DNA from 4 places in the Halonatronomonas betaini genome. Region 3 is predicted to be linked to each of the others. Evidence: riboswitches for the same ligand, from Rfam matches in the RefSeq annotation. Region 3 holds a riboswitch; each other region holds the start of a gene.
The links. Region 3 has a riboswitch for cyclic di-GMP ahead of I0Q91_RS03675 (FapA family protein). Riboswitches for the same ligand answer to the same signal wherever they lie in the genome.
Positions count from the first base shown of each region.

Region 1: it holds a riboswitch for cyclic di-GMP, as region 3 does, so the genes downstream of both, I0Q91_RS07485 (DUF4382 domain-containing protein) here and I0Q91_RS03675 (FapA family protein) in region 3, are expected to answer to the same signal.
Region 2: it holds a riboswitch for cyclic di-GMP, as region 3 does, so the genes downstream of both, I0Q91_RS04460 (carboxypeptidase-like regulatory domain-containing protein) here and I0Q91_RS03675 (FapA family protein) in region 3, are expected to answer to the same signal.
Region 4: it holds a riboswitch for cyclic di-GMP, as region 3 does, so the genes downstream of both, I0Q91_RS11675 (S8 family peptidase) here and I0Q91_RS03675 (FapA family protein) in region 3, are expected to answer to the same signal.

Region 1 covers NZ_JADPIE010000003.1:417,092-420,309, reverse strand. The annotation lists gene I0Q91_RS07495 (ADP-ribosylglycohydrolase family protein) at 1-588, opposite strand, end outside; gene I0Q91_RS07490 (GNAT family N-acetyltransferase) at 785-1,666, shown strand; cyclic di-GMP riboswitch class I at 1,818-1,904, shown strand; gene I0Q91_RS07485 (DUF4382 domain-containing protein) at 1,989-3,089, shown strand.
Region 2 covers NZ_JADPIE010000002.1:285,263-288,480, reverse strand. The annotation lists gene I0Q91_RS04465 (single-stranded-DNA-specific exonuclease RecJ) at 1-1,432, shown strand, start outside; cyclic di-GMP riboswitch class I at 1,505-1,583, shown strand; gene I0Q91_RS04460 (carboxypeptidase-like regulatory domain-containing protein) at 1,651-2,535, shown strand; gene I0Q91_RS04455 (hypothetical protein) at 2,735-3,184, opposite strand.
Region 3 covers NZ_JADPIE010000002.1:125,190-128,407, reverse strand. The annotation lists gene I0Q91_RS03680 (ABC transporter substrate-binding protein) at 46-969, shown strand; cyclic di-GMP riboswitch class I at 1,206-1,287, shown strand; gene I0Q91_RS03675 (FapA family protein) at 1,359-3,155, shown strand.
Region 4 covers NZ_JADPIE010000007.1:40,203-43,420, reverse strand. The annotation lists gene I0Q91_RS11685 (replicative DNA helicase) at 13-1,365, shown strand; gene I0Q91_RS11680 (hypothetical protein) at 1,355-1,582, shown strand; cyclic di-GMP riboswitch class I at 1,671-1,750, shown strand; gene I0Q91_RS11675 (S8 family peptidase) at 1,839-3,218, shown strand, end outside.

The sequences.
Region 1 (3,218 bases), on a different contig from region 3:
TTTATTAAAATTATCCAGAATAAATTGATTTATATCTTTATTGTTTTCAATGGCCTCTTTATAATTTTTACCATCCAGAATATCTTTCATCACCTGGTAAACAAATTCAGCTGTCTGATCAACAACTTCTCCGTTATGAGTCATGTGGACTAAATTCATAAATTCTTCTTTAGAAATATCCTCTTCTATAAATAATGGCAGACTTCGGGCTATTCCACCGAGCTCAACATTATCAGCACCGATAAGTGTATCTGAAACTTTAAATATATTCAGAGTATCCTTCATCGAATGATCCATATACATCTCAGTATTTTCAACATGTTTTATCCAGTCAGCTTTAAATTTCTTAAGGTTAAACCCCTTATTATCAGAGATCGATCTTAAAAGGGCCAGAGCCTGTTCGCCATAATGACTTAAATCTCCAGCTGCTTTACCTTCATGGAAATTAGACATTGGAGCTCTGAATTCATTGATGATTCCTGTGTATTCTTCTTTTAATTTGTCTGTATCATAAACCCAGTGTGAGCCAAAAGATAGGGCATCTGCTATAAATACTGCCATTACAATATCTTCCCTTTTATTTTTCATGCTTAACCCTCCTGTATAGTTATTTATCATTTATTTAATATTATAGACGATTAAAACTAAAAAGAAAATAAAGCTGGTTACAATTTTTGGCTTTTAACATAATAAAACATTGATTTATGTAATAACAAAAATCATGCAGGATAAATTTAAAATATCCTGAATGATTATATAAGAAAACAAAATAAGAGGTGAGAAGATGATTACTAGAAGAAGATATAAGTTATTAGCTGATTTTAAAAAAGTGAGTCAGTTTTTAGTTGATATTTATAATGTAGGCACATTAAACAGTTATCTCTTACAACAATTTTTTGAATATGCCCATACTCATCCGTATTTTAATTATCAATCTGCTCATCGATTTGGTATCTGGGAGGAAAAAGGAGAAATCATTGGTTTAGCATGTTATGAGATGGATTTAGGAGATGCTTTTTTAGTTGTAAAACCAGGTTATAATAAATTATTATTTGAGATGCTTGAATATGTTGAAAAGGAATTATCAACAATTAAAGATGGAAAGATTATTTTAAATGTATGGATTACAGATAAAGAAAAAGTTAAAAGAGATCTATTACAAAATAATGGTTATAAGAAAGAATATAAAGAAATAGTAACTATATTCTCTTATGAAAAAGATTTTGTTGAATTTGACCTGCCATCCGATTATTCATTATTTACACTGGAAGAGGAAAATGATATAAAGAAGATACATGATTGCCTCTGGAAAGGGTTTGATCATGGTCCTAATCCTGATGATGATTATGAAGGAAGGTTGCTAATGCAGAGTGGACCTAACTTTAGAAAAGATTTAACAACTATAATAAAGGCCCCTGATGGAGAATATGCCTGTTATGCAGGGATGTGGTTTGACACTCAGAATAAATATGCTTATTTAGAGCCTCTGGCAACAGTGCCTGAACATAGAGGTAAGGGCCTGGCAACAATTGCTCTGACTGAAGGTATGAAAAAGACTAAAGCATTAGGAGCAGAGTATTGTTTTGGAGGAGCACCTGACTTTTATAAAAATATAGGTTTTGAAACAGTAGCGTATAGAGAAAGATGGCAGAAGATATTAAATTAAAGCCCTGGAATTTTATGGATTTAAACTCCAGCCAGAAGAGCAAAATATACTGATACTTTCGGAGCATTATTCCGATAAATAAGGGTACACTTATAGAAATACAATTTTATTTATCTTTAACTATGGTATACTTTAATTAATAAAAATAAAAAAATCATATGGGCAAGGTCAGCGAAAGCTGGCTTGCGCAAAGCTATGGGTCTAAAGAATTTTTTTCTATGACTGCCAGGTTGCAGCAATTATATTTCTGTCGCAGCCTGATTTGCGACAGTTTTTATTTTAATTTAAAATTAAATCGATTTTTCTAAGGAGGAATAATTTAATGAAAAAAAAGACAATTTTTGTTGTTTCACTTATTCTGTTTACGATTGTTGTAGCAGGTTGTACCGGTGATTTTTTAGGAGATGGAGTAGATACAGATCAAGAGACCGGCCAACTGGCTTTATTTATCGCTGATAATGCTGTTAATGATCTTGAACATGTTTATGTTTATATCGATGAAGTTAATGTTAATCATGTAGATGGCGGCTGGGAGACAATTAATAATTTTGAAGATGAAGAAGATGAAATGTTAAAAGTTGATTTATTACAGCTTCAATTTACAGAAAAAAAGTTAGGAGATAAATTTTTACCTGAAGGCAATTACAATAAAATTAGACTTAAATTAGCTGATGAAGATGGTCAGGGATATTTATCAAGGTTAGTATTTGATGATGGTTCTGAAATGCCTTTGAAAGTTCCTGCTGGTCAACAAAAAGGTTTTCAGATTGATTACAATTTTGGAATTGAGAGAGATACAATTACTTCGATTGTTCTTGATGTTGACCTGACAAAACTGGTTTTTGCTGGGAGATCAGATAAAGCTATTTTAAATACACAGGCTGTAAATGTAATTGATAAAAATTATGCAGGAAATATTCTTGGTCGGGTATTAGGTAAATTTGAGGAAGATGGAGATATAAAAGAAGAATTTATAGATATTGATAATAGAGATGTTTATGTTGAAGCATATAATGTTAATGATTATGATTCAGAAGCTAAAGAGTTTAAAGATGGTGCGGAACCTGAAGCTATCTCATTGACTTCAATTGAAGAGATTAGTGGTAGAGATGCTGGTTCATTTATGCTCCGAGGTCTTTCTGATGGCGAATATAAATTAAGAGCTTTTGTTGGCTATAAAGAGCAAAGCGAAGATGAAGATGAAGATGAAATGAAAGATGAAATTGTGATTGATGACTCAGATTATGAAGTTAAAATACTTGAAGAACCAGTTTCGGTTATTGTTGGTGAAAAAATAGAGTTAGATGATCCAATTATTTTATCATCTGTTGATTTAGAAGAGTCTGAAGAAAATGATACTGAAGAAGATACAAATGGAGATGATTCCGGAGAAGACGAAAATGAAGACAACTCTGAAGAATAAACAGATTAAGTAAACTTTAAAATATAATAGTATTATTTAGAAGCCTGGCAGTAAAATGCCAGGTTTTTTAAATTGAACTCTAAAAAAGTTGGAATATGACTGAGATATGACTGAAATATGACTGATATA
Region 2 (3,218 bases), 160 kb from region 3:
TATTGAACATGGCTCAATAGTTATTTTTTGCGATTTTGATTGTGATGGTCTGACATCGGCTGCTATTCTTTATAAGGCAGTTAAAAAATTTGATTCTAGAGCTAATATCAAAATATTAAGTGGTGATAGATATCGGGATGAATATGGGCTTTCAAAAAAATCAGTTGAGTTAATCAAAAAAGAATTAAAGCCATCACTGGTTATAACCCTGGATTGTGGTATCTCTAATCAGATAGAAATAAATGAGTTAAAAGATGATAATATTGAAGTTATAGTTATTGACCATCATAAAAATGACGATTTAGAGAGTTTGAAAATTTTAGGTGATAATTTTATAGATCTAAAAGTAAAAAGTGGGAATTATCAATTTAAAGAATTCTCTGGAGGAGGAATTACCTGGAGAGTAGGTCAGGCTTTATTAAAGGAATCATTTGATGAGGTTCTTGATCTTGTAACTCTTTCTACTGTCGCAGATGTTGTTCCACTTGTAGGTGAAAACAGATATATTGTTGCTGCCGGTCTAGAAAAATTTTGTTCAGGCGATATAAATCCTGGCCTGGATAAATTAACTTCTTTTTTGTGCCAATCACCTGAAGCAATTACTGCTTCGGATCTGGGTTATCAGATAGGTCCAGCCATTAATGCAACAGGAAGACTGGGATCGCCTGAGCCTGTTCTTGACTTACTTTTATATGAAGAAAGAAAACCAGCCCAAGATTTAAATCAACTTGCTCATCAATTAATTTCAAATAATGAGAAACGAAAAGAATTAACAGATAGAATAATGGAGATAGTTGATAAGAAAATCAAACCAGAATTGAATGTGATTTTGGTTAAGGGTAAAATTTTAAGGGGGCTAGTTGGTTTGATAGCCGGCAAACTTTCTAGCAAATATAATAAACCAGCTATTGTTATTGATAGTCAGACCTTAAAAGGAAGTGCCAGAAGTATTGAGCCTTTTGATATTTATGCGAATTTAAAGAGATGTCAGCAAGAAGGTATGTTAGAAGAAACTGGAGGTCATAAGCTGGCTGCTGGTTTAAAATTAAAAGCTGGAAGATTTAGAGACTTTTTTGAAAAAGTTAATCAGCTAGCAGAAGGTATTGAGTATAAAAGGGAGACTTACGATCTTGAATTAGATTTAGATAGGGTTAACTCAGATTTACTTGATAGTCTATACAGACTTGCTCCCTTTGGGCATAAAAATAGACATCCTGTTTTTTTATCTAAAGATGTTGAAATAGATAATCCTAATTTAATTAAAGAAAGACATTTAAAATTTGAGTCTAATGATATTGAAAGCATAGGATTTTATATGGCTGATAAGTTTGAGAGAGTTAAATCTGGTTATGCTGATCTCCTTTATCAGCCAGAATGGACAACATTTAGAAATAGAACTTATATTAACTTGATAGTTAAGGATATTTATTAATAATATAATTAATTTAGCCTATTGTTTTTTATAATTATTCATATTATAATTATTTACAAATAAAATATTTACCTGAGATAAAGGCACTCCTGTCGAAAGGCAGGTTCGCAAAGCTAGATACCCTGATAAACAGGGTGGTTCGGCTACCGGAGGGATTAATTTACACTACTCTTCGGAGTAGTTTTTTGTTTTTTATGGGCTTTTTTAAGGAGGATATTATGAGAAATATCAAAAAAATTGTGTTTTCTATCATGGTTTTATTTGTTGTTTTTGCAATTACAGGCTGTTCTTCATCCAGTGATATAGTTACTTTTACCGGTGATAGACCTGTTAGAGGTGAGGTTAGTGGTACAGTTGTTGAAACTTTCAGTGACGATAACCCTGTAGAAGATGCCAGGATAGTGAGAACAGACAGTAACTCAGTAACATACTCAGAAAGTGATGGTAATTATAGATTAGAAGATGTTGATAACAATACTGAAATTACAGTAACAAGAGACGGTTATGAGCCTGTTTCAAGAACAGTAGAAGTGGAAGAAGATGGCCAAACAATTAACATAAATTTTAGATTATATAAAGAATATAGTGAAGATGATGAATCAGATAGTGATAATGGAAATGAAGAAAGTACAATAAGTGCAGATTTGCTATTTGAATTAAACTGGCAAGAAGGTGTCGAGGACCTTGATGCACACTTAATAGTTCCAGATAGTAATGATTCCAGCCAGGAAGGTTATCATATTTATTATCAGGATCAAGGTTCTAGAAATAGTTATCCCTATGCTGAACTTGATCAAGATATTTTAACTTATGAGAATAATGAACCTGAAACTATTCGGATTGAAAGATTATATGAAGGTCGCTATATATATTTCATTAAAAACTTTTCAATGTATGATTCAGATAATCGAGAAGATGTACCAGAAATAAGTGATTCTGAAGCAATGGTTCGCGTTCGTGAAAACGGTGAATGGACTGAATATGAAGCTCCTACAGATGAAAATGGAATGCACTGGCATCTTTTTGATATTATAGTTGATGAAAATGGATATGAAATAGATTATATAAATGAATTTACCGATGATGAACCAGGGTTAGACTAGAATTTTTAATAAAACCCCTATTACTTAAAGAGACAGGTTAAAACCTGTCTCTTTACTTTTTTTTTATTAATTTTTCAATCTTTTAGTGGAGATAGGATAATTCAGGCAGTTAGAAATGCAGTTAAATAATTTAGATAAATTAATTTATTAAAATGAAACCTGTAGAACCTAGGTTCTACAGGTTATGGTAATTAATATTTTATCGACTAACCATTATTAATGTTTCTCCTTCTTGCCACCATACTTCAAGAATTTCATCTTCATAATTGACTCCTGCTTCCAGGATAATCATACAATGAGCATATCCTGCTTCACATGCATTAACAGAAGCATATAAGATATCATTAGATTTAACCTGGAAAGTTTGTCCTCCAGGGAAATTTAAATCAGGATTTTCTCCAATCCCTGAAAGATCAACCATCAATATCTGTTGTAAACCAGACCCAAAATCAAATGAACCTACTAACAATGTTCCAGCTCCAGTACATCCATAATCTGCAAGCTGTGGAATTAATTCTACCTTATCAACTAATAAAGACTGTACTCTGGTTGGTAAGCCTCCGCCTCTTGTTACAATTGCATAAGAATCTATAGCGCTGAACACAAAGACAATTCCAATTATGAAGAGAAAAAGAATAAATTTCTTCATAAGATTTACCTCCTAAATGCAAATGTTTTGAAGA
Region 3 (3,218 bases):
ATTTATTACTCAGTTTCTTACAAATAAAAATTGGAGGTTATTAATATGAAGTTATTTAATAGAGTTATTTTGTTAAGTTGTATCTTATTATTTGTATCAATTCTGTTCGCACCTGGACTTGAGGCTTTTCCTGTGGAAGTTACTGATGATTTAGGTAATGAAATTGAAATTACCGAAGAACCTGAAACTATTATTTCTCTTTCACCAAGCACAACAGAAATGTTATTTGCAATTGACTTAGAAGATAGGTTAGTTGGTGTAACTACTTATTGTGATTACCCTGAAGAGGTTAGCAAGATTGATACAGTTGGAAGCATTAGTGAGCCAAATATAGAAGTTATTATAGATAAAGACCCGGATTTAATAGTAACTGCAGGTATCACATCAGTCGATATTATTAATAGACTCCAGGATTTAGGTCTAACAGTAGTTGGATTTGAAGCTAATGATATTCAAGAAGTTTTTAGCAACTTTGAAAATCTAGGCCTTGTCACTGGAAAAACTGATCAGGCCGATCAGGTTGTAAACGATATGGAAACAAGAATGGATAAAATTTTGGAGCTAGTTGAAAGTCAGGAGGAAAGGCCAGAAGTATTTTACGAAATCTGGAATGAACCTATAACAACAGCCGGTGGAGACACCTTTATTGATAATATGATTGAGCTGGCAGGAGGTATAAATCTTGGGGCAGAAATTGATGCCGGCTGGCCTCAAATTGGGATGGAAACATTAATAGATTTAGATCCAGAAGTTTATATCTCCACTCCTCATAGTGCTGAACATCAGGTGACAGAAGAAAAGATCCTGGGCAGAGATAACTTTGAAGTGTTAACTGCAGTTGAAAACGAGAGAGTTCATGTAATAGATCAGGACATCATCAGCAGGCCATCTCCAAGGTTAATTGACGGTTTAAGAGGCCTGGCTATTTCAATCCATCCAGAACTAGAAGAAGAATTAGAGGACATTTAACTGCTTGCTAACATATTAGCTGGAACCAGAAGCAGCTATATTTCATAAGTTAAGACAACAACTGCCGGTCAGGAAAAAATATGGCCGGCAGTTTATCTATCAAGACTAACTCTATTATTGTTATCCTTATAACACTAAATTTTTATTTAAATTAAGCTAATTTGTTACTTTCAGCCGATTGAAATGACTTGCAATTCCATTAGAAAATTGGTACTATTATACTATGTAAAACAATAATAAATATTGGGCAAACCTGCTGTGAGGCAGGGACGCAAAGCCGTGGATCTTATAAATTTATAAGACTGCCTGGTTGCCGCTTGTTTTCAATGTGACATCAACCGGCTATGAAGCCGGTTTTTTTAGTATCATTAATTTCTGGAGGGGAAATTATGCTAAAGATTTCAGGCGATAAGATATTAGTAGAAGAAAAAGAAGATATGATGAGATATCCTGTGCTTTCAGCTGGCGATAATGTAGATCTATTTGTTGATGGCAATTTAATAGAAAAAAGAGCAATAGTAACAGGAGATTCGGATATTAAATATAGAATAAAAGATAAAGATTTAAGTTATAGCTCTTCTAAAACTATTGATGTAGAAGTTACTGAAGATGAGATGGAAGCTTATTTGGAAATCAAAATACAGCCAGCTAAAGATTACCAGGTAAAATTAGTTGAACAAAAAGGAGTATCAGTTCTGGTTAGTTCTGAGACTTCCAGAGAATATCCTGAAGTTAAAAAATCTGAAATATTACAGGCAATTCAGCAGGCTGGAATTATATATGGTATTGATCAGGAAGTAATTTCTAGCCTGGTTAATACCCAGGAAAATCAAAGAGTATTAATTGCAAAAGGTAAAGAACCTAAACCTGGCAGAACGGCTAGAATTGAACCAGTTAATATCAGAGAGGAAAGTAATATCGAATATTTTCATAAACATATTATATCTGTTCTACCTGGCCAGGTAATAGCAGTTAAAAAAGAGGCAACCCCTGGTCAGAAAGGAACAACAGTTAGAGGCAAAACAATTAGGCTGTCTCCACCAGATGATCCAGAAATCATTTTAGGTGATAATGTTATGTCTAATCCAGCAGGTAATAAAATAATCGCTTTAGAAGCTGGCAGACCTGTAATTGAACATAGAAAAGACTCTGTAAAAGTATCAGTAATCCAGCAGCATAGAATTGAGGGCGATATTGATAGGGATACAGGTAAGATCTCTTATTCAGGTGACTTAATTGTTACCGGTAGTATTCAGGATTTCTTTGGTGTCAATATCGAAGGAATTCTTAAAGTTAGAAAACATATCAATAATGCAGAGATAATAACCGGTGGTGATATTTATGCTGGCCACAATATTATCGGTGCAAATTTAAAGATAGGTATTTCTTCAGAAAAAGATGATATAATTGATGAACTTTTCAATAAAAATATTAATATCTTTATTGGTACTTTCGAAAAAATGTTAAATATATATAATGAAGATAGAGAAGTAGTAAAGATTGACCGGAAATTTAGAACATTAATTTCTAACTCTAAAAAACTTTCTAAAATAAAATCGGAGCTAATAAGTAGCTGTCAGCAGGTATTGAAAAATAAAAGACAGGAAAATAATCCTTTTAAAGATAGTATAAAGTTATTACATCAGTATCTGCTTGGATATAAGAACTATTCAAAAGATAGCTATGCTCAATTAAAGGAGATAGCAAATAAGATAGATAATAAACTTTACAGGCAGCAGGCTTTTGGTAAAAGCAATTTAGCTGCCGGTTATATCCAGAATTCAGAGATAACAGCCAGTGGAGACATATATCTTTTCCAGCAGGGGGTATACACATCAACTATTAAGACAGCTGGAAATATAATCGGTAATAATAAAACTTCCTTTTTCAAAGGTGGAACCTATAATACAGGAGGCTGGTTTGCTGGAGGTGCTGTTGGCGCAGAATTAGGTACAACAAAAATAAAAGTTAAAGCAGGATTTCTAGCCCGTGAAATCAAGGAGAATGTAATAGTAGTTGGTCCTGAAGACAAAATGAAATTTTCAGCTGGTAGCAAAAATATTTATATTAAAGTAAATGAAGATGGCAGATTTGAGTCCCACAGCTGGCCAGGCTGGCAGAACTGGATTGACGACAAAGTCGACCAGAATATCAAAAGAATCTGGAGCAAAAGGTCAAAATTCTAGATTTGAATTTTATCTATAACAGGTGTAATTTCTAAGTATCATTAATTATATTATAAGAGGAGT
Region 4 (3,218 bases), on a different contig from region 3:
AGGTAAGTTTTAATGCCAGAGAACAACCATGAATTTCAATTATTAGGGATTCTGCTTCAGTATCCAGACCAGATCGATCAAGCTGCTGATGAACTGGAAAATAGACATTTTAATAATCCTCAGGCAAGTTTGATTTACGAGGAGTTACTCAAACAGTTTAGACGGGATGGCGGGATCTCCAGGACAAAGTTATTATTAAAACTTAGAGAGGGTAATCTTGTTAATGATCCTGAAGAGATCATGGAACGGCTTACTTCTGGCTATAACTCCAGAGAAGAATTAAAGCCAACTATTGACCTGATTAAGGAAGATTATCAGAAAAAACTTCTGCGTCAGGCAGCCAACCAGCTCCAGGAGCTGGCTAATGATCCTGATAGAACTATTGACCAGTATCAATCCCGGGCCCAGGAGATTGTCTTCACTGCGACAAGTGAGGCCAGTGATCTTGAAAAACATATCTTTTCTATGGAAGAGGCCTTAATAAAATCCTATGAATATTATATTGACCGTCGGAATAATTTAACTGATACCGGGGTTCAGACCGGTTATATGAGTTTGGATAGAATGATAGGGGGTTTCAAGAAAGGCCACCTGAATGTTATTGCTGCTTCCACTTCTATGGGTAAGACTGCTTTTGCTATTAATATTGCACAGAATATTCTCCGCCGGGATATTCCTGTTGGAATTATCTCACTTGAGATGGAGGCCCAGGAGATCGTTGACAGGATGATCGTTCAGGAAGCAATGGTTAATGCCTGGAAATACAGTCAGGGAGAAACCAGTGATTCTGAGGATGAGAAGATTTCAAGTGCTTTAAATAAGATGCATGAATATCCGCTGATGATCTCTGATGAGCGTGGTTTGAATGTTGCCCAGATTCGGGCCCGATTGCGAAAGTTTAAGTCACAGCTAGATGAGCTGGGGCTAGTAATTATTGATTATCTCCAGATGGTCAAATTACCTGAAGATAGTGCTCAGAATACAGCCAGAGCTGTCGGTGAAATCGTACTCCAGCTGAGAAATATGGCCTCAGAGCTTGAGGTCCCGATTGTATTGATATCACAGATCAGCCGTAGCTTTACAAGCAGACAGGATAAACGGCCTGTGCTCTCTGATCTTCGTGATTCAGGAAATATTGAAGAGATAGCTGATGGAGTTATCTTCCTTTATAGAGAGGCTCATACTTCAGCTGCTGCCAGGGAAAAGGCAGAACTTGAAGGAACCCAGGGTAAGACCGATATTATTATTGCCAAGCAGAGAACTGGCCAGACTGGACTGGTTAACCTCCATTTCGATGAGGATCATATCCGTTTTGTTGATCCTGAGAATATGTCTTATGAGGATGCGATCCCAAATGCCCAGTGATGAAAGTATCAAGCTTAAAGCTTTAACAGCTTTCTTTTCAGCTTATGCCGACCTTAAGGACCAGGGAGATATAACCAGAGAGCAGTTTAATCAGGTCAATGAGTTAATTGAAGATATTGAAAAAATAGAGTATGATGCTCTGATAACAAGATTGGTGGAAATTTTTCCTGATTATCAACCTAAGGAATTAGGACTATTTTCTCTGGATAACAAATAATAATTCTTTAATATTATACACATTTTTTTATCTTTATGATATAATGAATCCAAAGATTAAAAATATGTTTTAAAAATTTAATAACATCCTTTGATAAAGGCACCCCTGTCGTAAGGCAGGTCCGCAAAGCCTGAAGCCCAATAGTTATTGGGTGGTTCAGCTACCGAAGGGAGTAGCTTAACTTATAATACTACTCTTCGGAGTAGTTTTTTTATTGCCTTTATTCAGGATTGTTATTCAGGAGGTCCGAACAATCTTGAAAAAAAATACTAAATTATTTGCGCTTGCAGCCTTATTGTTTAGTTTTATATTTATAATATCTGCCTGTTCAAGTTCTTCCTCTCTTTCAGAGGAAATTGATTCGACAAATAAACCTGAAGGCACCTATATTGAAGGCATTATAAGTATTAACCATGATTTCTCAAGCTCAACAACGACAACTGAAACTTCTTCTGTTTCTTCATTGAGTAATTCTTCAGGTATAAATAATGTAAATACTGAAAGTCAGTCTGAAAATGAAATGATAATCCATTTAAATAGTGGATTAAGTAAAAGCGAAGCTATTGATAAAGTCGAAGAGATGGGATACCGAGCTCTTGATTTTATGCCAGAGCTGGATGCAATCCTGGTTGAAGTTCCTGACAATGGTGCTCGTGTTTCAGCAATGAGTTCAGCTGAAAGTTCTTCTGATATTAGGTCAAGCCAGCCCAACCATATTTTTACCACCCAGGATTACGTAATCCCTAATGATGATAATTTTTCCAGACAATGGGCAGCTTCAGCGATTAAACTTCCTCAGGCCTGGAGACAGACAACAGGTTCAGACAGGGTTAGAGTTGCTGTACTTGATACTGGCATAGATTATAACCACCCTGAACTGGCTGATTTTATAGATAAAGATTCGAGTTATAATTTTATTGATAATAATTCAGATGCTATGGATTATAATAATCATGGTACACATGTTGCTGGAATAATTAGTGCTAAAGGAGATAATGGCAATGGTACCGCCGGAGTAATGTGGGAATCAGAATTAATGGCTGTAAAGGTACTAGGTGATGATGGAAATGGCTCTGAATGGTCTCTAGCCCAGGGAATTCTTTATGCTGCCGGTCTTTTAGATAATCAACCAAGGCAGACTGCTGATATTATAAATTTATCTTTAGGTATGAGTGATCCTAATCATGTCCCTAAAACTCTAGAAAGGGCTATTGAAAGAGCTGCTGCTGAAGGCATAATAATTGTCGCTGCTTCTGGAAATAATGGCTCCAGAGGAGTTATTTATCCTGCTGCATTCCCAGAGGTTATTGCTGTAGGAGCCCTTGAAGAAAATGGCTCAGATATGCCTGGGGTTGCAAGTTATTCCAATTATGGACCTGAGATAGATGTAACTGCTCCTGGATCATTGATTTATAGTACTCTAGTAGATGATAAGTTTGGCTATATGTCTGGCACTTCGATGGCTGCACCCCATGTATCTGGTCTTGCTGGCTTAATGCTAAGCGAAGGTATTAGAGCTAGAGATGTTAGATCATTACTACAGGATACAGCAATTAAACTTGGAAACGATGATTATAGTGAATCATACGGTTACGGTATGATAAATTCATATAAATCTGTTTATCAGGCTAATAAA